One region of the Massilia sp. BAP21 genome, then DNA from elsewhere that is predicted to be linked to it. Evidence: predicted binding sites of a transcription regulator. Region 1 holds the regulator's gene; the other holds the start of a gene.
The links. The regulator FNR, encoded in region 1, switches genes on or off when oxygen is low (the NO sensors DNR and NnrR bind a similar motif). The targets are predictions, from matches to a motif close to TTGATNNNNATCAA.

Region 1 (9,857 bases):
ACCGCATCCTTCGGGTTGATCTCGACGAACATGTTCTGCTGCAGCTCGGCCAGCCACGGGTTCGAGCGGGTTTCCTCGCCGCCGCCCTCGTACTCGACCAGGCGGCCCGAGGTCATGATCAGCGGGAAGTCCTTGCTGAAGTCCATCTGCTGCACCGACTTGTACAGCGTCGGCAGGCGCAGGAAATTGGCCTTGTCGTCGTAGGTCGGGTACTTGGCCACCAGATCGCGGCGCGGCGACAGCAGCGGCTCGCGGTGGGTCGGGATCGGGTCCGGGAAGTTCCACACGTTCGCGCGGGCGCGGGCATTGCCGAACGGTGCGCAGCCGTGGGAAATGACCACGCGGATGATGCCGCCCGAGAGGTCGGTCTTCCAGTTCTTGCCCTCGGCCATGGCCTGCTCGGCCGGCGTCAGTTCGTTCCACCAGCCCAGCTTTTTCAGGAACACATGGTCGAATTCCGGGTAGCCGGTGTCGAGCTGGCTGTCCTTGTTGGTCGAACCGTCGGCCGCGAGCAGGCTTTCGCCATTGTGCTCGACGCCCCAGTTGGCGCGGAACGGCAAACCGCCTTCGGCCACGCTCTTGTTCAGGTCATACAGGATGGGCGTGCCCGGGTGCTTCATTTCCGGCGTGCCCCAGCACGGCCACGGCAAGCCGTAGTAGTCGCCCTTGCAGGGCCCGTGGTCGGCGCGCAGCGTGGTCGGGTTGAAGGTGTGCTTGTTCTCCATGTGGAGCTTCAGGCGCTCGGGCGAGCAGCCGGTGTAGCCGATGGTCCAGCACGAGCGGTTGATCTCGCGCAGGATGTCTTCGACCACCGGTTCGTTGTGCACGACCTTGATGTTCTTGCAGAGTTCGTTGTGGAAGCCGAGCTTCTTGGCGAACAAATACATGATCTCGTGATCGGTCTTGCACTCGAACAGCGGCATGATCACGCGTTCGCGCCACTGGATGGAACGGTTCGAGGCCGTGCACGAGCCTTGCGTCTCGAACTGCGAGGCGGCCGGCAGCAGGTAGACGCCGTCGGTGCGGCCGTGCATCGAGGCCGTCATGCTCGGGTAAGGGTCGACCACCACCAGCATGTCGAGCTTTTGCATGGCCGCCTTCATGTCGGGCAGGCGGGTCTGGCTGTTCGGCGCGTGGCCCCAGTAGAACACGGCGCGCAAATTGCTCGGCTGGTCGATGTACTGATTCTGCTCGTTCACCGCGTCGAACCAGCGCGAGACGGTGATGCCGGGCTTCTCCATCAGTTCCTTGGAACCGAAGCGCGACTTGATCCACTCGTAATCCACGCCCCAGACATTCGCGAAGTGCTTCCAGGCGCCTTCGGCCAGGCCGTAGTAGCCGGGCAGCGAGTCGCCGTTCGGGCCGACGTCGGTGGCGCCCTGCACGTTGTCGTGGCCGCGGTAGATGTTGGCGCCGCCGCCGGGCTTGCCGATGTTGCCCAGCGCCAGCTGCAGGATGGACAATGCGCGCACGTTGGCGGTGCCGACGTGGTGCTGGGTGATGCCCATGCACCAGACCACCGACGAGGGCCGGTTCTTGGCCAGCATCTCGGCCGCCATGCGCACCGAGGCTTCGGGCACGCCGGTGATGTCCGAGACCTTGTCCGGCGTCCATTTCGCCACTTCCTTGCGCACGTCGTCCATGCCGTAGGTGCGGGCGGCGATGAATTCCTTGTCTTCCCAGCCGTTGTTGAAGATGTGCCAGAGGATGCCCCAGACCAGCGGAATGTCGGTGCCCGGACGCACGCGCACGTAGTGGTGGGCGAAGCGCGCGGTGCGGGTGAAGCGCGGGTCGATGACGATCATCTTCGCGCCCAGTTCCTTGGCGTGCAGGAAGTGCAGCATCGAGATCGGGTGGGCCTCGGCCGGGTTCGAGCCGATGAACAGCACCGCTTTACTATAGTGTAGGTCGTTGAACGAATTCGTCATCGCCCCGTAGCCGAAGGTCTGGGCCACGCCGGCGACCGTGGTCGAGTGGCAGATGCGGGCCTGGTGGTCGCAGTTGTTCGAGCCCCAGAAGGACATGAACTTGCGCAGCAAATAGGCCTGCTCGTTGTTGTGCTTCGAGCTGCCGATCAGCATCAGGGCGTCGGGGCCGGCCTTTTGCCGCAGTTCGAGCATCTTGTCGCCGATTTCGTTGATCGCCTGGTCCCAGGAGATGCGGGTGTACTTGCCGTTCACCAGCTTCATGGGGTAGCGCAGGCGGTGTTCGCCGAAGCCGTGCTCGCGCACCGAGGCGCCCTTGGCGCAGTGGGCGCCCATGTTGATCGGCGAATCGAAGGCGGCTTCCTGGCGCACCCAGACGCCGTTGGCCACCACGGCGTCGACCGAGCAGCCCACCGAGCAGTGGCTGCACACGGTGTGCTTGATTTCGGTCTTGACCGGGGCGTCGGCCACCGGATCGGCGGCCGAGGCCGGCTCGATCACGTTCAGGGGCAACTGGCGCGCCAGGGCGCCGGCGCCGGCCGCAACGCCTGCGCCGACCAGGAATTTGCGGCGCTTCAGGCCCTTGACTGCGGTACTCTTTGTTAACGACATGACTGGTCTCCGGGGCCGCTCACCAGTAGGCGGCGGTCTGGTAGTAACGGCGGATGTGCTCGGTTTCGTGATAGCCGCGTTTTACTTCCGGCTTGGCTGCTTCGGCGGGTTTGATCTCCGGCTTGGCTTCGGCGCCGCCGGCCACGGCCGCCAGCGCGCCCAGCGGCGCGGCTTTCAGGAAGCTGCGGCGTGCAGGATCGGGGGTAGCGGCGCCTTCCGCCGCTGCGGATACGGGTTCGCGGTCCATCGTGACATCCTTTCGATCAGTCATCGAAGCCCTCTTCCACCACAAAGGCGTCGGCTTCGATTTCCAGCAGCGCGCCGACAAAAGCGGCCACCAGGCAGTAATAGTTTGCGTCTTCAGCTTCGGCGATATCGTCCAGGCAGCGTTCGTACCAGGGCGCGATGCGCGCTTCGAAGAAGGCCTGCTGTTCGGCGTGGGAACGGCGCGCAATCATGTGGCCACCCGCGGCGCCGCCCGCGATCAGGACGCGCATGGTTTCGCACAGCGCGCCCAGGTGGTCCTCGAACTCGCCGACGCCGCGCATGCGCTTGATGCCGAAGCGCGCCAGGTCGCCGCGCAGCTCGGCCAGCGGGCTGTCGTTCATGAAGCCCGAGATGTACAGCGAGCCATAGGGATTGAGCTTGGGCGTGCCGTCGCTGACGAACAGGGCGTCGAATTCGGCGGCCACCGCATCGGCGTCCATCACGCTCGACGCCTGGACCAGCTTTTCCCAGGCCCGCTCCAGGGCCGGGTCGCCGCCTTCGGCCAGGATCGGGTCGGCCGCGCCCAGCTGGGCCAGCAATGCCGCGCCCGGAGGCGCCAGCAGCAGGCGCGCGGCCAGCGCATACAGGTCGGCCCGGGCCTGGTCTTCGCTCGACAGGGGAAGCGCCACGCCAACGGAGGAGGCGGCGCGGGCAGCGTCATTTACCTGATGGGATAGGTTTTCAGAGAATGCTGGCTGCATGGGCTGATGGTCTCCGTTATTAAATGTTCATCTAAAGTGTATTCCCTCAGCCCGCAAAGGTGCGCACGCTTGGAAATGCTTTGCATATGTCTGGACGCGCGCCACCTGCCAGGACATGCGTGTTCAGCGCATGCCGGCGGCATGCATGATGGCCCGGATCAGGGAAGCGACCAGGAACAGCGCCGCCACCCCGCCCGCCCACAGGGCCAGCATCCAGCCCAGGCGGCGCAGCCAGAGCGGCGCCGGTCGACCATGCAGGAATCGCAGGAAAGACAGGCCGCGCATCAGTGGTACCCCGCGTCGGCCTTGACCTTGCCGCGAAATACCCAGTACGACCAGACCGTGTACATCAGGATGATGGGCAGGATCAGCAGCGTGCCGACCAGCGCGAAGCCCTGGCTGGCCGGCGGCGAGGCGGCTTCCCAGATCGTGATGGTGGGCGGCACGATATGCGGCCAGATGCTGATTGCCATGCCGGTGTAGCCGAGGAAGACCAGGGCCAGCGCCGCGACGAAAGGCCAGCGGTGCGGCTTGCCCTTGAGCGAGCCGAGCAGCAGCGCGATCGACAGCAGCACCAGGATCGGCACCGGCGCCAGGAACAGGGTGTTCGGGAAGGTGAACCAGCGGTCCGCCACCGCCGGGTCGCGCAGCGGGGTCCAGATACTGACCACCACGATGGCCGCGAGCAGCATCAGGGCGAAGGGCCTGGCCACCTGCACCATGCGCGCATGCAGCTCGCCCTCGGTCTTCATGATCAGCCAGGTGCTGCCCAGCAGGGTATAGGCGATGATGACGCCGAAGCCGGCCAGGATGGGGAAAGGCGCGATCCAGTCGAGCACGCCGCCGGCATAGCTGCGGCCCGATACGGCGATGCCGTCGAGGAAGGCGCCGAGCGACACGCCCTGGAAGAAGGCGGCCGTGAACGAGCCGCCGATGAAGGCCTTGTCCCACAAGTGGCGGCGATTGTCCCTGGCCTTGAAGCGGAACTCGAAGGCCACGCCGCGGAACACCAGCCCGACCAGCATGAAGATCAGGGGCAGGTAAAGGCCCGAGAGGATGATCGAGTAGGCCACCGGGAAGGCCGCCAGCAAGCCCTCCCCGCCCAGCACCAGCCAGGTTTCGTTGCCGTCCCAGACCGGGGCCACGGTATTCATCATGGTGTCGCGCTCGCGCTTTCCCTTCACGAACGGGAACAGGATACCGATGCCGAGATCGAAACCGTCGAGCAGCACATACATGAAGACGGCGAAATAAATGATGACGGCCCAGATGACCGAGGTATCGATACCCATCCTTCAGCTCCTCTTTCCGTCGCCGCCCAGGTCCAGGCCGGCGCCGTCGCCGTCGCCGGTGCCGTCATCGTCGTTGCCGACGTCCGCCGCCGACATCGGCCGCATCGGCGTGCGGCCTTCGCCCGGCCCGCCCTCGGGCGTGCGCTGCAGCTCGAAGTGCTGCGGTCCCTTGCGCATCATGCGCAGCACGTAGATGGTGCCGGCGCCGAACACGAAGAAGTACGCCACCACGAAGATCCCCAGCGTCAGCGCCAACGCCGGCGCGCCGTGCGGCGACACCGCGTCGGCCGTGCGCAGCACGCCGTAGACCACCCAGGGCTGGCGTCCGACCTCGGTGGTGACCCAGCCGGCCAGGATGGCGACCAGGCCCGCCGGCCCCATGCACAAGGCGGCGCGCAGGAACAGCCGTTTCGTGAAGATTTGCCCTTCCCGCCGCAGCCACAGGCTCCAGGCGCCGAGCGCGATCATCAAGAGGCCCAGGCCCACCATTACGCGGAAGCTCCAGAACACGATCAGGGAGTTCGGCCGCTCGTCCTTCGGGAAATCCTTCAGGCCCGGGAACTGGCCTTCCCAGCTGTGGGTGAGGATCAGGCTGCCCAGGTGCGGCACCTCGACCGCGTAACGGGTGGTTTCGGCTTGCATGTCGGGTATGCCGAACAGCTTCAGGCCGACCGCTTCGCCCGGCGTGTTCTCCCAATGCCCCTCCATAGCCGCCAGCTTGGCCGGCTGGTGTTCAGCCGTGTTCAGGCCGTGGAAATCGCCGATCACGGCCTGGATCGGGGCCACGATCAGCAGCATCCACATCGCCATCGACAGCATCTTGCGCACCGCCGGATTGTCGCGCCGCCGCAAGAGCTGCCAGGCGCCGACCGCGCCGACGATCAGCGCCGTGGTGAGGTAGGCGGCGACCACCATGTGCATCAGGCGAAACGGGAACGAGGGATTGAAGATGATCGCCAGCCAGTCGACGGGCACCATGCGGTTGCCCTCGATGGCATAGCCCTGCGGCGTCTGCATCCAGCTGTTGGCGGCCAGGATCCAGGTGGCCGAGATCAGGGTGCCGACCGCGACCATGGCGGTGGCGACGAAATGCAGCTGCGGGCCGACGCGGTTCCAGCCGAACAGCATCACGCCGAGGAAACCGGCTTCCAGGAAAAAGGCGGTCAGCACCTCGTAGGCCAGCACCGGCCCCATGATGCTGCCGGCGAACTCGGACATGGTGCTCCAGTTGGTACCGATCTGGTAGGCCATGACGATGCCCGACACCACGCCCATGCCGAACATGACGGCGAAAATCTTCAGCCAGAAGTGGTACAGGTCGACATACACCTGGCGTTTGGTGCGCAGCCACGACAGTTCCAGCACGGCCAGGTAGCTGGCGAGACCGATGGTCACGGCCGGGAACAGGATGTGGAAGGACATCGTGAAAGCGAACTGGATGCGTGCCAGATCCAGGGCCGAAAAACCGAACATGAACGCTCCTGTGGGCTGTGGTGTTCCGAATCTAGCATGGCAGCGGGCGCGCACAATTGCCGTTTTTGCCACTTCACGCGCAAGTTGACCGCTGCATCAAGCCCCGTGTCGGCAGGCTTTTGCAGCGGTTCATCGACCCTTTCCGCAACGCAGCGTGAACCGAAAGGCTGGGTTGCAAAAGCGACCGGGACTATAATCCCGGTATTGACTGCCATCCCATTTTCCAGCCGATGACCCAGGACACCTCTTCCACCACCTCCGCCCCGATCAGCATCGGTGCGCTGAAGGCCAGCTGCAGCGCCTGCAGCATGCACCAGCTCTGCCTGCCGATGGGCCTGGAAAACGCGGACATCGACCGCCTCGACAAGATCATCGGGCGCCGCCGCAGGCTCGAAAAGGACGAGCGCCTGTATGCGATGGGCGAGCCTTTCCGCAGCCTGTACGCGGTGCGCTTCGGGCACTTCAAGACCTACCAGATCAACGCGGCCGGTGAACAGCAGATCACCGGCTTCCAGATGGCCGGCGAGCTGCTGGGCATGGATGCGATCAGCGGCGACCGTCACCATTGCGACGCGGTGGCGCTGGAAGACAGCGAGGTATGCGAGATTCCGTTCTCGCGCCTGGAAGAACTGTTCGGCGAAGTGCCGGCCCTGCTGCGCCACTTCCACCGCATCATGAGCCAGGAAATCACGCGCGAGCAGAACGTCATGCTCCTGCTGGGGAACATGCGCGCCGAGCAGCGCTTTGCCGTGTTCCTGGTGAACCTGTCGGCGCGCTATGCGGCGCGCGGCTATTCGTCGACCAGCTTTGCGCTGCGCATGTCGCGCGAGGACATCGGGAATTACCTGGGGCTGACCATCGAGAGCGTGAGCCGGCTGCTGTCGCGCTTCAAGAAGCAGGGCTGGATCGCGGTCGACAAGCGCGAGGTGACGCTGCTGGAACCGGCGCGCTTGCGGGCAATCGCGGCCGGGACCGAGCAGTGCACGCCGATGGCGTGAACTTGATTAGAACGTGACCTTCACCGACGGCGCGCTGCGTTTCGCTTCGCCGTGGAAGACGGCCTCGATGTTGTTGCCGTCGGGGTCGAGGACGAAGGCGCCGTAGTAGCCGGGGTGGTAGATGGCGCGTTCGCCGGGGGCGCCGTTGTCCTTGCCGCCGGCTTGTAACGCGGCCTGGTGGAAGGCGTCGACCATGGCGCGGCCGGCGGCCTGGAAGGCCAGGTGATGGCGGCCGGTGAGCTCGCCCTGCGCGGCGTCGCTGGTTTTCGTCGAGATGAAGAGCTCGTCGGCCCAGAAGTAATCAATGCCCTCGCCGCCCAGCGGGATGCCCAGCACCTCGAACACGGCGGTATAGAAGCGTTTCGACGCGGGCAGGTCGCGCACCACCAGTTGCAAGTGGTCGATCAGGCGTCCGCGGTGCAATTCCTGGGTTTCCATGGTGCGTCTCCTTGACAACGGTGGTGCAGGAATTATGCCGCAGTTTCGTAGGGTGGGCACTCGTGCCCACGCGGTGTCACCATGTGCGACCATGCGCCATTGTTTTATACGGCACGGATGATCAGCCGTCGTACAGCGTGGACACAGGTGCCTTGCGCGGCCCGGTCCACCCTACAAAAACCAGATAGCTACGTAGGGTGGTTCTCGAACCCACCCGACCGGACCTGAAGATTACGCCTTGGCTTTCTCCTTGGCGATCCACCCATCCACCAGCTGCCCCAGCACATCCAGCGGCACCGATCCGGCGCTCAGCACCATGTCGTGGAAGGCCGGCAGCGAGAACTTCGCGCCCAGCTCCGACTTCGCCTTGTCGCGCAGTTCGACGATGCGCAGCATGCCGATCATGTAGGCCGTGGCCTGGCCCGGCCACGCCACATAACGGTCGACCTCTTCGACATTGATGCCGTAGTCGACCGCCTGCTGGCGCGTCCAACCCTTGGTGTGCAGGCCGGTATCCACGACGAGGCGCCGTGCGCGGAACAGCTCCGAACCGAGTGCGCCGAGCAGCCCCGGCACGTCGCCCCGCTTTTCGTCTCCATACCAGCCCTGCTCCACCGCCAGCCGCTCGGTGTACAGCGCCCAGCCCTCGCTGTGCGCGCTGCCGCCGCTGAAGATGCGCTGGCTGCGGAATTTCGGGATGCCTTCCAGCTCCTGCTGGATCGCCAGCTGGAAGTGGTGGCCCGGCACCGCCTCGTGGTAGGACAGGCTGCGCATACGGATCATGTTGAAGGTCGGGCCGCGCAGCGGCACCCAGAACACGCCCGGACGGCTGCCGTCCGGCGCCGGCAGGCTGTAGTGGGCGGCGGCCGAGGCTTCGGTCAGCGGCGGTTCGCGGCGCACTTCCACCGGTGCGCGCGGCTTCAGGTTGAATAGCGACTCGCTGCGGCGCTCGGCGTCCTTCACCATCTCGGCATAGCTGGCCAGGATGGCCGGGCGCGGGTCGCCTTCGCCCTTCGGCTGGAAGGTGGCGTCGAGCGCCTTCATGCGCGCCTCGATGCTGCCCTCGTTGAAGCCGAGCGCGCGCAGGTGCTTGTCCATCTCGGCTTCGATGCGCGCCACTTCGCGCAGGCCGATGGCGTGGATCTGTTCTGCCGTCAGCTTGGTGCTGGTGTAGTTCTCGATCGCGCGGTTGTAGGCGGCCAGGCCGTTCGGCAGGCGCGAAATGCCGGCCGTGTCGTTCGTCTTCGGATGCAGCTCCGCCATGAAGGCCTGCACGCGGGCGTAGGCCGGGCGAATTTTGTCTTCGACGATCTTCGTCGCACGCGCGATCGCTGCTGTACGTGCTTCCGGACTCAGGTCCTTCAGGGCCGCGCTGCGTTGTTCCAGCGAGGTGACCAGCACGTTCTGGGCGGCAGCCGGCTTCAGGAAGGTGTCGACCTGGTACTGGGCGCGCTCCAGGATGAAGCGCGGCGGGATCATCTTCTTCGCCGTGGCGTTGTTGGCGCGGGCCAAAGCTTCGTTCATGCGCGTGCCCACCTGTTCCAGGCGCGCCAGGTAGCTGTCGACATCCGACGCGCGGCGCATCGGGTGGGTTTGCGTCATGAAGTTGACCAGGCTGACCTGGGCGCCGCTGAACTGCTGGAACACGAAGCCGTGGTCCTCGAAGGGCTCGTTGGCGACCGTGTTCGACAGCGACCAGCGCATCACCGCGGCCGAGATACGCTGGGTCTCGTCGAGCGGGCCGGCCATCCATTTGTCCAGGCGCGCGATGCCCTGCCTGGCCAGCGCGATCATCTTCTGGCGCTGGGCCGGGGTTTGCGGGGTCAATTGGCGGTCCAGCGCATCCTGCTCGGCGCCGCTGAAGTACTGGGTCGAGGTGGCGAACTGCGGGTTCTGGCGCACCCAGTCCTGGGCGAAGCCGTCGGCCCATTTGTCGAAGGCGGCGTTCGGTTTCACGGCAGCCGTGGCGGTGGCCGGGGCAGCGAGGGCCTGTTGCGGCAGCACGGCGGCGGCGATGGCGAGCGGGACGAACAGCGAGGCGATGGCGGTGCGCAGGATGCGGCGGGAGGATGCGGGCATGGATGTCTCTTCTAATTGGTCGTGCGGCGGGTTGCCGTTACGAAAATCTAACATGGAAGAGATGGCAGGGAC
Region 2 (9,857 bases), 1.0 Mb from region 1:
CGAGCGCGACGTGTACGGCGAACTGTTCGCGCGCGGCTACCGTGTCGTGCCGCAGGTGCCGGCGGCCGGCTACCGGATCGACATGGTGGTCGAAGGCGCCGACGACCGGCGCCTGGCGATCGAACTCGATGGCGACGAGTTCCATGGCCCGGACCGCTGGCAGGCCGACATGGCGCGCCAGCGCGTGCTGGAGCGCGCCGGCTGGACCTTCTGGCGCTGCTTCGCCTCGACCTGGTCGCTGCGGCGCGAGGCCGTGCTGGCGGAGCTGCTGGCGCTGCTGGAGAAGATGGGGATCGCGCCGCTGGGAGCGATCGGGCGGGTTCCGTCGCTGGTCGAGTACCGCGAGTGGAAACGGCTGCCCGCAGCGGCTTCTACCGACGCGGCTGTGCGCGAAGCGGGGCGGCAGCCGCAGCAGGTCGAGGCGGCCTCCTGATGCCCTGACGCCCGGGACAGCGGCGCCAGACGGGACGCTGCGAAAAAAAAAGCCGGTGGCGCTGCGCCCCGGCTTTTTTTATTGCAGACGCAGGCCGGAACGAGCCGGCCTGCGTCTGCTTATCCACCGTCAGCGCACGCCGGCCACCGCCAGCGCCGTCATGTTGACGATACGGCGCACGGTCGCGCTCGGGCTGAGGATGTGCACGGCCTTGGCCGCGCCCAGCAGGATCGGGCCGACGGTCACGCCCTTGCCGGCCGCGACCTTCAGCACGTTGAACAGGATGTTGGCCGCATCCAGCGACGGCATCACCAGCAGGTTGGCGCTGCCGGCGAAGCCGCCGTCCGCATCCCCGGCAGGCTGGTACAGGCGCCGGATCTCCTCCGACAGCGCGGCGTCGCCGTGTACTTCGCCGATCAGGGCCAGTTCCGGCGCCGATTGCGCCAGCAGTGCGCGTGCTTCGCGCATCTTGCGCGCCGACGGCCTCTCGGACGAGCCGAAGATCGAGTGCGACAGCAGGGCCGCCTTCGGCTCCAGGCCGAAGTGGCGCAGCTCGGTCGCGGCCAAGCGCGTGATGTCGGCCAGTTCCTGTGCCGTCGGGTCGTCGTTGACGTAGGTGTCGGTGATGAACAGGGTCATCTTGTCGAGCACCAGGGCGTTCATCGCCGCCAGCGCGCCGGCGCCGGGTGCGGTGCCGATCTCGCTGCGCACGTGGGCCAGGTGGCTGTCGTAGCTGCCCTGCATGCCGCAGATCAGCGCATCGACCGCGCCCGACTTCAGCAGGCGCGTACCCTGCAGAGTGGCATCTCCACTCGCATCCAGCTCGGCCAGCTCGTAGTCGACGTCGCGCTGCAGGCGCAGGCCGGCCGCCCTGATCGCCGCCTCGACCTCGGCCGCGGCGCCGATCAGCACCGGCTTGCCCATGCCTTCGTCGACCACGGTCTGGACCGCGCGCAGCACGCGGCCGTCGCTGCCTTCGGCATACGCGACGCGGCGCACGGCAGCCTTGGCCTTGGCGAACACCGGCTTCATGAAGAAACCGGTGTGGTAGATCATCTCGCCCAGGCGCGCGCGGTAGGCATCCATGTCGTCGATCGGGCGCGCGGCCACGCCGGAGTCGGCCGCGGCCTGCGCAACCGCCGGGGCGATGGCGGCCATCAGGCGCGGATCGAAAGGTTTCGGAATGATGTAGTCGGGACCGAAACTGAGGTCCTGGCCGGCATAGGCTTCGGCCACGGTGTCGTTCGCCTCGGCCTCGGCCAGGCGCGCAATGGCGCCGACGCAGGCCAGCTTCATCTCGTCGGTGATGCGCGTTGCGCCGCAGTCCAGGGCGCCGCGGAAGATGTAGGGGAAGCACAGCACGTTGTTGACCTGGTTCGGGTAGTCCGAACGGCCGGTGGCGACGATGCAGTCCGGACGCGCGGCCTTCGCCACTTCCGGACGGATTTCCGGTTCCGGGTTGGCCAGGGCCAGGATCACCGGCTGCGCGGCCATGCTCTTGACCATCTCGGCGGTGAGCACGCCGGCGGTCGAGCAGCCGAGGAAGACGTCGGCGCCGTCGACGATGTCGGCCAGGGTGCGGGCCTCGGTCGCCTGCGCGTAGCGCGCCTTGTTGGCTTCCATGCTGGCCTCGCGGCCCTGCCAGATCACGCCCTTCGAGTCGGTGACGTAAATGTTTTCCTGTCTTACGCCGAGGCTGACCATCATGTCGAGGCAGGCGATCGCCGCGGCGCCGGCGCCGGATGCGGCCAGCTTGATGGCGCCGATATCCTTGCCGACCACTTTCAGTGCGTTCAGCAGCGCCGCGCTGGAGATGATCGCGGTGCCGTGCTGGTCGTCGTGGAAGACCGGGATGTTCATGCGCTCGCGCAGCTTCTTCTCGATGTAGAAGCACTCGGGCGCCTTGATGTCCTCGAGGTTGATGCCGCCCACGGTCGGCTCGAGCATGGCGATGGCGTCGACCAGTTTATCCGGGTCGTTTTCCGCCAGTTCCAGGTCGAACACGTCGACGCCGGCGAATTTCTTGAACAGGCAGCCCTTGCCTTCCATCACCGGCTTGGAGGCCAGCGGGCCGATGTTGCCCAGGCCGAGCACGGCGGTGCCGTTGCTGATCACGGCCACCAGGTTGCCGCGCGAGGTGTATTCGGCGGCCATGGCCGGGTCGGCGGCGATTTCCTCGCAGGCGTAAGCCACGCCCGGCGAATACGCCAGGGACAAATCGCGCTGGTTGGACAGGGGTTTGGTGGCGACCACCTCGATCTTGCCCCGCACCGGCGAACGGTGGTATTCGAGCGCGTCGGCGCGCAATTGGGAATCGTCGGAGTCGCTGAAATTACTGTTACTGCTCATGGTTCTTCCTAAAATGATGTGGCATTCCGATTTCGAATCTACCTGCTGGGCGCCACGCCAGCACCGGCGGACACATGCGCCGGTCGGACGGTCAGGCAGGATGTTACCTCATGGGGCGATATCCGGCATGGAAGCGGACGAATCCGGCCGCCCGGAGGGCGCGCCTTGCTTCCCCGCGTCAGCGATGCTAGCCGCAGAGAAACGTTCCATCGATGCGGGCGTGCTGCGCGGCCGCCAGCGGTGCCCGGAACAGGACACCTCGACCGCGATCAGCGGGATATCGCAGCGCCCAAGGCTGCGGATCTCGATCGGCATCGTGCCAAGCCCGGAACGATCTGGCCGGGATGCGCGGCCTGCAGCAGCTGACGAATATGCCGGCGGGCTGGGTGCTGGTGTCCGCCTTCGACATCAACGACCGACGCCGGATCCTCGCCCGGGCCTGCCTGGACGAGGACTGCGCCGTGGCGCGCCTCGACCCGCTGCCGCTTGCAGTCAAGAAGCAGTGCGCGGCGCGCTCCTGACGGTCAGGAACGCGCCGCGCCGGCCGTGTCCGAACGCGCAGCAGCGGTCGCATCCGGCATGTGCCCCCGCAGCAGCGCGGGCACGGCGGCCGCTTCCACCGGGCGGCTGAACAGGAAACCCTGGTATTCGTCGCAGTCCATTTCGCGCAATACAGCCAGTTGCCCCTGTGTCTCGACGCCTTCGGCCACCACCTTGAGCTTCAGCCCGCGTGCAAGGTTGACAATCGAACGCGCGATTGCGGCGCTGTCTTCGTCGCGGCCCAGGTCGCGCACGAATGCGCGGTCGACCTTCAGCCGCGCTACCGGGAAGCGTTTCAGGTACGCCAGGCTCGAGTACCCGGTGCCGAAGTCGTCGATCGAAAGTTCGACACCGAGCGCGCGGATATCGTGCATCAAACGGTCGACTTCCTCCTCACGGCTCATCAGCGCGGTTTCGGTGATCTCGAGCTCCAGGGAGCCGGGCGGCACGCCATGCTCGTCCAGGCAACGGCGGATGGTCGGCAACAGGGACTTCTGGTAAAACTGGCGCGGCGACAGGTTGACGGCGATCCTGACCGGGCAGGCCAGCGCGCGCGACCACTCCCCCATCAGGCGGCAGGCTTGTTCGAGTACCCAGGCGCCGATCGGCAGGATCAGCCCGGTGCGTTCCGCGATTGCGATGAACTGAACCGGCGACACGTCTCCCAATACCGGGTTGGTCCAGCGCAGCAGGGCTTCGAAGCCCACTACATGCGAGCCGGCCACGCTAACCTTGGGCTGGAACACCAGCCGCATCTCGCCGCGCTCGAGCGCACGGCGCAGGTGTGTTTCCACCGTCAGGCGCTGATCGAGGTCGCCGTGCATGCGCCCCGAGAAGAAGTGGATCGCCCGGTCCAGCTCGACCCCGCGGCCGGCGGCGGCATCCTGTGCGCAACGGTAGAGTTCGTCGGTACCGCAGGCATCCTGGGGAAACAACGCGGCGCCGAGCACCGGTCCAAGGAAGAACTCGCGGCCGTCCAGCAGCAGCGGCGCCGAACAGCGTTCGTGCAGGCCCACGGCGAAGCGCTCGACCGCCTGCCTCCCCTCGTCCGCATCGATCAGCAATGCGAACTCGGCGCCGCGGACCCGTGCGACCACGGCATCCACGCCGGCCGCCTCGCGCATCAGGCCACCGATCTGCCCGAGTGCGCGCTCGCCGGCGTCGTGGCCGAGCAGGTCGGCGATTTCGTGCAGGCGCTCCAGCACCAGGACCAGCACTGCGAGCTCGCGCCCGCTGCGCGCGGCCTGGCCCAGGCGTGCTTCCAGCAGTTGACCGAACCGCACCTGGTTCGGCAATCCGGTGGCCGCGTCATGGTCGGCCAGGTAGGCAAGCCGGGCCTCCGCGCGTTCGCGCTCGGTAATGTCGGTCAACACGCTGACCAGCTGGATATCGCCGGTTTCCGCAACCAGCCGGGTGGTCAGCTGGATCACCGTGCGCTGTTCGCCGTCCCGGCCGGAAACCGGCTCCACCGACTCGGCGCTGGCGCCGCCTTCGAGCACCGTGCGATAGCGCCGCGCGCGTTCGCCATCGCGCGACGCGAACACGGCCGCTTCTTCAAGGCCGGCCAGTTCGCCGCTCGCGCGTCCGACCAGTTGCCCGAACGCGCGGTTGGCCATGACGATGCGCAGGCGCGCGTCGAGCACCCAGATCGGCGCGCCGACGGCGTCGATGATCGAGGCCAGATAAGCGAAGCTGTTTCCGAGCCTGGCTTCGCTGGCCGACAGCAGGTCGATCAGGCGCGCCTGGCGCCGCGTATCGCGCGCGACCCGCCACGCCAGGAAGGCCAGTACGCCGGAAAGCAGCAGGTAAAACGCCACCGCGGTCCACAGCCGGCCGTACCACGACGCCAGCGCCGCACTGCGGTTCGTGCCGGCGATGATTACCAAGGGATACTTACTGACGGCATCGTACCCATACAGGCGCTTGGCAGCATCGAGCGGGCTGCGGGTCGCGAAGCCGCCGCGCGACGCGCGCGGCAACTGCTCGCGAAAGAGTGGCGTGTCGAGAAAGGAGCGCCCGATCCCGCCGGCAAAGGCCGGACCGCGCACCAGCATCGTGCCGTCCCGGTGAAACAGCGTTACCGAGCCGCCTGTTCCCAGTTCCACCAGGCTGTACAGGCTCTGGAAGCTGGCCGAATCCACCTGTGCCACGACCGCGCCGGCCGGCGCCCCGGTGCGCGTACGCAGCGGCCGCATGAAATTGATGAGTGCCCGGCCGCTCGCCGGGTCGATATTCGTCACCGTAATGCGCAGCGCTGCGCCGTCGTCGGCGCCGGCGGATGGGGCCTCCAGCGGCGCGAGCGCTGCCGCATCGGCTGCGCCGGGCACGATGCTGGCGATCACGCGGCCGGCGGTATCGACGACCGCGAGCCGGCGGATATTGTCGAGGGCGCCGCCGGAGCTTTCATCGAGCAGCACTTCGCCGAGGCCGGCGGCGCCGCGGAAGCGGACGATGCTTGCCGCCCGTACCGTGGTGCCGTCGACCGCCCTGACCACGCCCATGGTCTGCGCCGCGAATGCGATGGCGATATTGCGCAGCGACGCCTGCTGGGCGCGCATGGCGTCGTGATAGCTGAGCAGCAGCATCGATGCCGTCAGCACGCCCAGCACGACAATCAGGCCAACAGTGACCACCACCATGCGGGCCACGGAATCGCGCCGTTGTTCGACCGGCACTGGACCATCCGGAAGTGTCATGGGAACCCTGGTTGAGCGTTGAATGCGTTTTGATTGTACAACACCGTAGCCACGCCCCGGCCACGCGGCGCCGGCCTTCGCGCGGCAGCCCCGCCGCGATGAACACGTCTGATCCGGCGCAAGCTTTACGAGGATGCACAGCGCATGCTCACAGCAGACTTCACTCATCGGAGACGGCCATGACACGTCGCAAACCCTTTCGCGCCCTTCTTCTGCTGCTTGCCCTGCTCGGACCCGCGGCCGCATCCGCGCAGCCGACTTACGGGGTGACCTTCCTGCCCACCGGTTTCGTCGGATTCGACATGAACAACGCCGGCCAGATCGTCGGCCGCACGCTCCAGAACGAAGCCTGGATCTGGAGCGACAGCGGGATCGTCAACCTCAGCCAGCTGGTGCCCGGCGTCGAGGCCTACGCCATCAACAACCGGGGCGACGTCGCCGGACATTACATGTATCCAGGCGCGTCGGCCTTCATCTATTCCGACGGCCGTTTCCGGGATATCGGGCTGGTGCCGGGCCTGAACTACGCCACACCCCACGCCATCAACGACAAGGGCCAGGTCGCCGGAACGGCAGGCAATTTCCCTGGTGACACGTCACGCCCCTTCTTCTACGACGGCAGCACCATGATCGGGCTGGGCACCTTTGGCGGCGACCAGGGCGACGCCCTCGGCCTGAACGACAAGGGGACCGTGGTCGGCAATGCAGCACTCGCGCCGCCGCCGGACAGCCCCTATGGCCAGCGCCTTCCCTTTATCTACCGCAACGGCGACCTGCGCCAGCTTCGGACGGGCGAAGCGACCGCCTACAGCGCCAACGACATCAACGATGCCGGCGCCATCGTCGGTTCGGCATGGTTCCCCGATGCCGGACTCGGGCAGCCTTACGTGTACGAAGGCGGCGTCATGCGCAGTCTCGGCGGCCCGGGCGGCGATGCGCTCGCCATTAACGGCGCCGGCGACATCGTCGGGATCCAGCCCTCGCTCGACGACCTGCAGTACCGCGCGTTCGTATACAGCGGCGGCGTCCTGGCCAACCTGAACGACCTGATCCTGCCTGAACCGGGCTGGACCATTACAAGGGCCGAGGACATCAACGACGCTGGCCAGATCCTGGCGACCGCCTGCTTCGGCTCCACGAGCGCCTGCCAGTCCGTACGGCTGGACCTCGTGCCCGCCGTACCCGAACCCGGCAGCCTGGCAATGCTCGCCGGCGGCCTGCTCGCGCTGGCAGCGGCGCGCCGCAGGCGCCGTTAATAACAGCCGGGCAGTGACTTGGAAACGGCCGACGACAACGGGCGATCCCAGTCATTTTGACCTGCATCAAAGACTCGTGGCGTTGCTACGCCCATGCTGGCCTCGCGTCCATCCGCGCAAGATCCAGCCCACGAGGAGCGTGCCATGTTTGAACGGATTCTGGTTCCCACCGACGGTTCCGACCTCTCGCTGGCGGCCGAGCATGCGGCCGTCGCCTTTGCAAGGACGTGCGGCGGCGAGATCTTCGCCCTCGCGGTCGCCGAACCCGAACCTGTCCTGCTCACGGCCGAAGGCGCGCTTGCCGGCGGCGCCGGACTGCAGGTCGACGTCCTGCTCGAACAGGCGCAGGCCCATGCGGCGCGGGTGGCGGCCGCAGCCTCCGCCGCGGGCGTTCGCTGCACGGCGCTCACCGCCTACGGCTACGCGCCAGCCGACAACATCCTGCACGCCGCCAGGCAGCACCAGTGCGACCTGATCTTCATGGCTTCCCATGGGCGCCGCGGGCTGAGCCGCCTGATCGCCGGCAGCGTCACCCAGCGGGTGCTCGCCTATGCCCCGGTGCCGGTGCTGGTGTATCGTCCCGCGAGCCCGGATGCACGGCATGCGCCGCATGCCGGCGGCGGCGAACGGCAGGCCGGAACATGATGCCGGCAGCCCGCCCCGCTGCCTGCCGGATGCCCGGGCAAGCCGGCAGCGCCATGCGTGGCAAAGGATGATCGATGCGCAAGGTGGACACGACGAACGGCCTCGGCAGCGACGAAGCGGCCCGCCGCCTCTTGCACGATGGCCCGAATGTCATCCCGTCGGCGCGGCGCCGTGGTTTGCTGGGCTACCTCGGCCAGGCGGCGCGCGAGCCGATGTTCGCGCTGCTGTTCGCGGCCGGATTGCTCTACCTGGTACTCGGCGAGCTGCACGAAGGCATCCTGATGTTCGCCCTGGTGCTCGCCACGCTCGGCATGACCCTGTTCGAGGAAACCCGGGCCGGACGGGCGCTCGACGCCCTGCGCGAACTCAGCAGTCCGCCCGCCACCGTCATTCGCGACGGCGCTCGGCGCCGGATCGACAGCCGCGAAGTCGTCGTCGGCGACCTGTGCGTCGTCGCGGAAGGCGACCGGGTTCCGGCCGACGGCGAACTCGTGCAAGCGCAGGATCTGCAGGCCGACGAGTCGCTGCTGACCGGCGAATCCGAACCGGTGGCGAAGCGCCCGCTGCACGAGGGCGATGCCGGGTCCACCCGGCCGGCGCCGGCGGCCCGCGCCGGGGAACCCGACCGCAGCCCGGCGGCCCTGTTCGGCGGGACGCTCGTGGTGCGCGGGCATGGCGTCCTGCTCGTCGGCGCCACCGGCGCGGCCAGCGCGATCGGCGCCATCGGCCGCTCTCTTGCCGGTCTCGAGGCCGGACGCTCGCCGCTGCAGCGGCAAATGGCGAGGGTGATCGCCCTGTTCGGCGTGGGCGGCGCGGCCCTCAGCCTGCTGCTCGTGCTGTATCACCTGGCGCGCGGCGGCGAGCTGTTGCAGGCCCTGCTCGCCGGCCTGGCCCTGGCCCTAGCCATGCTGCCGGAGGAATTCGCCGTGGTGCTGGCGGTGTTTCCGGCGCTCGGCGCCTGGCGGCTGGCGCGCGCCCGGGTCTTGACGCGCCAGCTTTCCGCCATCGAGACCCTGGGTGCGAGCACCGTGCTGTGCGTCGACAAGACCGGCACCCTGACCGAGAACCGGATGCGTGTCGCCGCCCTGTATGCGGACGGCTGCGACTGGCGGCCCGGCGCCGGCCAGCCGCTTTCCGGCGCGCCCGCCGACGTGCTCGCGGTAGGCATGCTGGCCAGCCGCATCGACGGCTTCGAGCCGATGGACCAGGCCCTGCACCGGCTCGGCGCCGAATTCCCGGATGCCTCGCGGGGCGGCGGCTGGACCCTCGCACGCGAATACGGGATGCAGGCGGGGATGCGCGCCGTCGTGCACGGCTGGCATCGGGGCGGCGGCGCGCCCGCCCTGGTCGCCGCCAAGGGCGCGCCCGAAGCCATTGCCGACCTGTGCCGCCTTGCGCCCGCGGCGGCGGCGCCGTTGCTCGCGGCGGCCGAGGCAATGGCGGGGCGCGGCCTGCGCGTGCTGGCGGTGGCGCAGGCGGTGCACGACGCGCCGGCCTGGCCGGACACCGTTCGCGCATTCGCGTTCGCGCCGCTGGGCCTGGTCGGGTTCGCCGACCCGCTGCGCGCCGGGGTCGCGCAGGCGGTCGCCGAATGCCGTGCGGCCGGCATTCGCGTCATGATGATCACCGGCGATTTTCCGGCGACCGCGCTGCAGATCGGGCGCCAGGCCGGCCTCGGCGCGCATGCGGCCGTGACCGGTGCGCAGATCGCCGCCATGCCGGACGCGGCCCTGGCGCGGGCGCTGGCGCACGCCGACATCTGCGCGCGCGTCGCACCCGAGCAGAAACTGCGTATCGTGCGCGCCCTGCAGGAGGCCGGGGAAATCGTCAGCATGACCGGCGACGGCGTCAACGACGCCCCCGCGCTGCAGGCGGCGCATGTCGGCATCGCGATGGGCATGCGCGGCACCGATGTGGCGCGCGAGGCGGCCGACCTGG

Region 2: a site for FNR is predicted at 7,331-7,344, ahead of ACWYRN_RS20780 (universal stress protein). Genes of this name have one in related genera too.

What each region holds. Positions count from the first base shown of each region.
Region 1 covers NZ_CM173596.1:5,729,208-5,739,064, forward strand. Annotated here, with positions in the region: gene ACWYRN_RS24960 (formate dehydrogenase subunit alpha) at 1-2,537, opposite strand, end outside; gene ACWYRN_RS24965 (twin-arginine translocation signal domain-containing protein) at 2,557-2,808, opposite strand; gene ACWYRN_RS24970 (TorD/DmsD family molecular chaperone) at 2,801-3,505, opposite strand; gene ACWYRN_RS24975 (DUF2474 domain-containing protein) at 3,629-3,790, opposite strand; gene cydB (cytochrome d ubiquinol oxidase subunit II) at 3,790-4,797, opposite strand; gene ACWYRN_RS24985 (cytochrome ubiquinol oxidase subunit I) at 4,801-6,270, opposite strand; gene fnr (fumarate/nitrate reduction transcriptional regulator Fnr) at 6,501-7,268, shown strand; gene ACWYRN_RS24995 (VOC family protein) at 7,275-7,706, opposite strand; gene ACWYRN_RS25000 (DUF885 domain-containing protein) at 7,938-9,785, opposite strand.
Region 2 covers NZ_CM173596.1:4,694,866-4,704,722, reverse strand. Annotated here, with positions in the region: gene ACWYRN_RS20805 (AAA domain-containing protein) at 1-433, shown strand, start outside; gene ACWYRN_RS20800 (NADP-dependent malic enzyme) at 563-2,782, opposite strand; gene ACWYRN_RS20795 (hypothetical protein) at 3,127-3,303, shown strand; gene ACWYRN_RS20790 (bifunctional diguanylate cyclase/phosphodiesterase) at 3,307-6,018, opposite strand; gene ACWYRN_RS20785 (PEP-CTERM sorting domain-containing protein) at 6,285-7,274, shown strand; gene ACWYRN_RS20780 (universal stress protein) at 7,419-7,919, shown strand; gene ACWYRN_RS20775 (cation-translocating P-type ATPase) at 7,994-9,857, shown strand, end outside.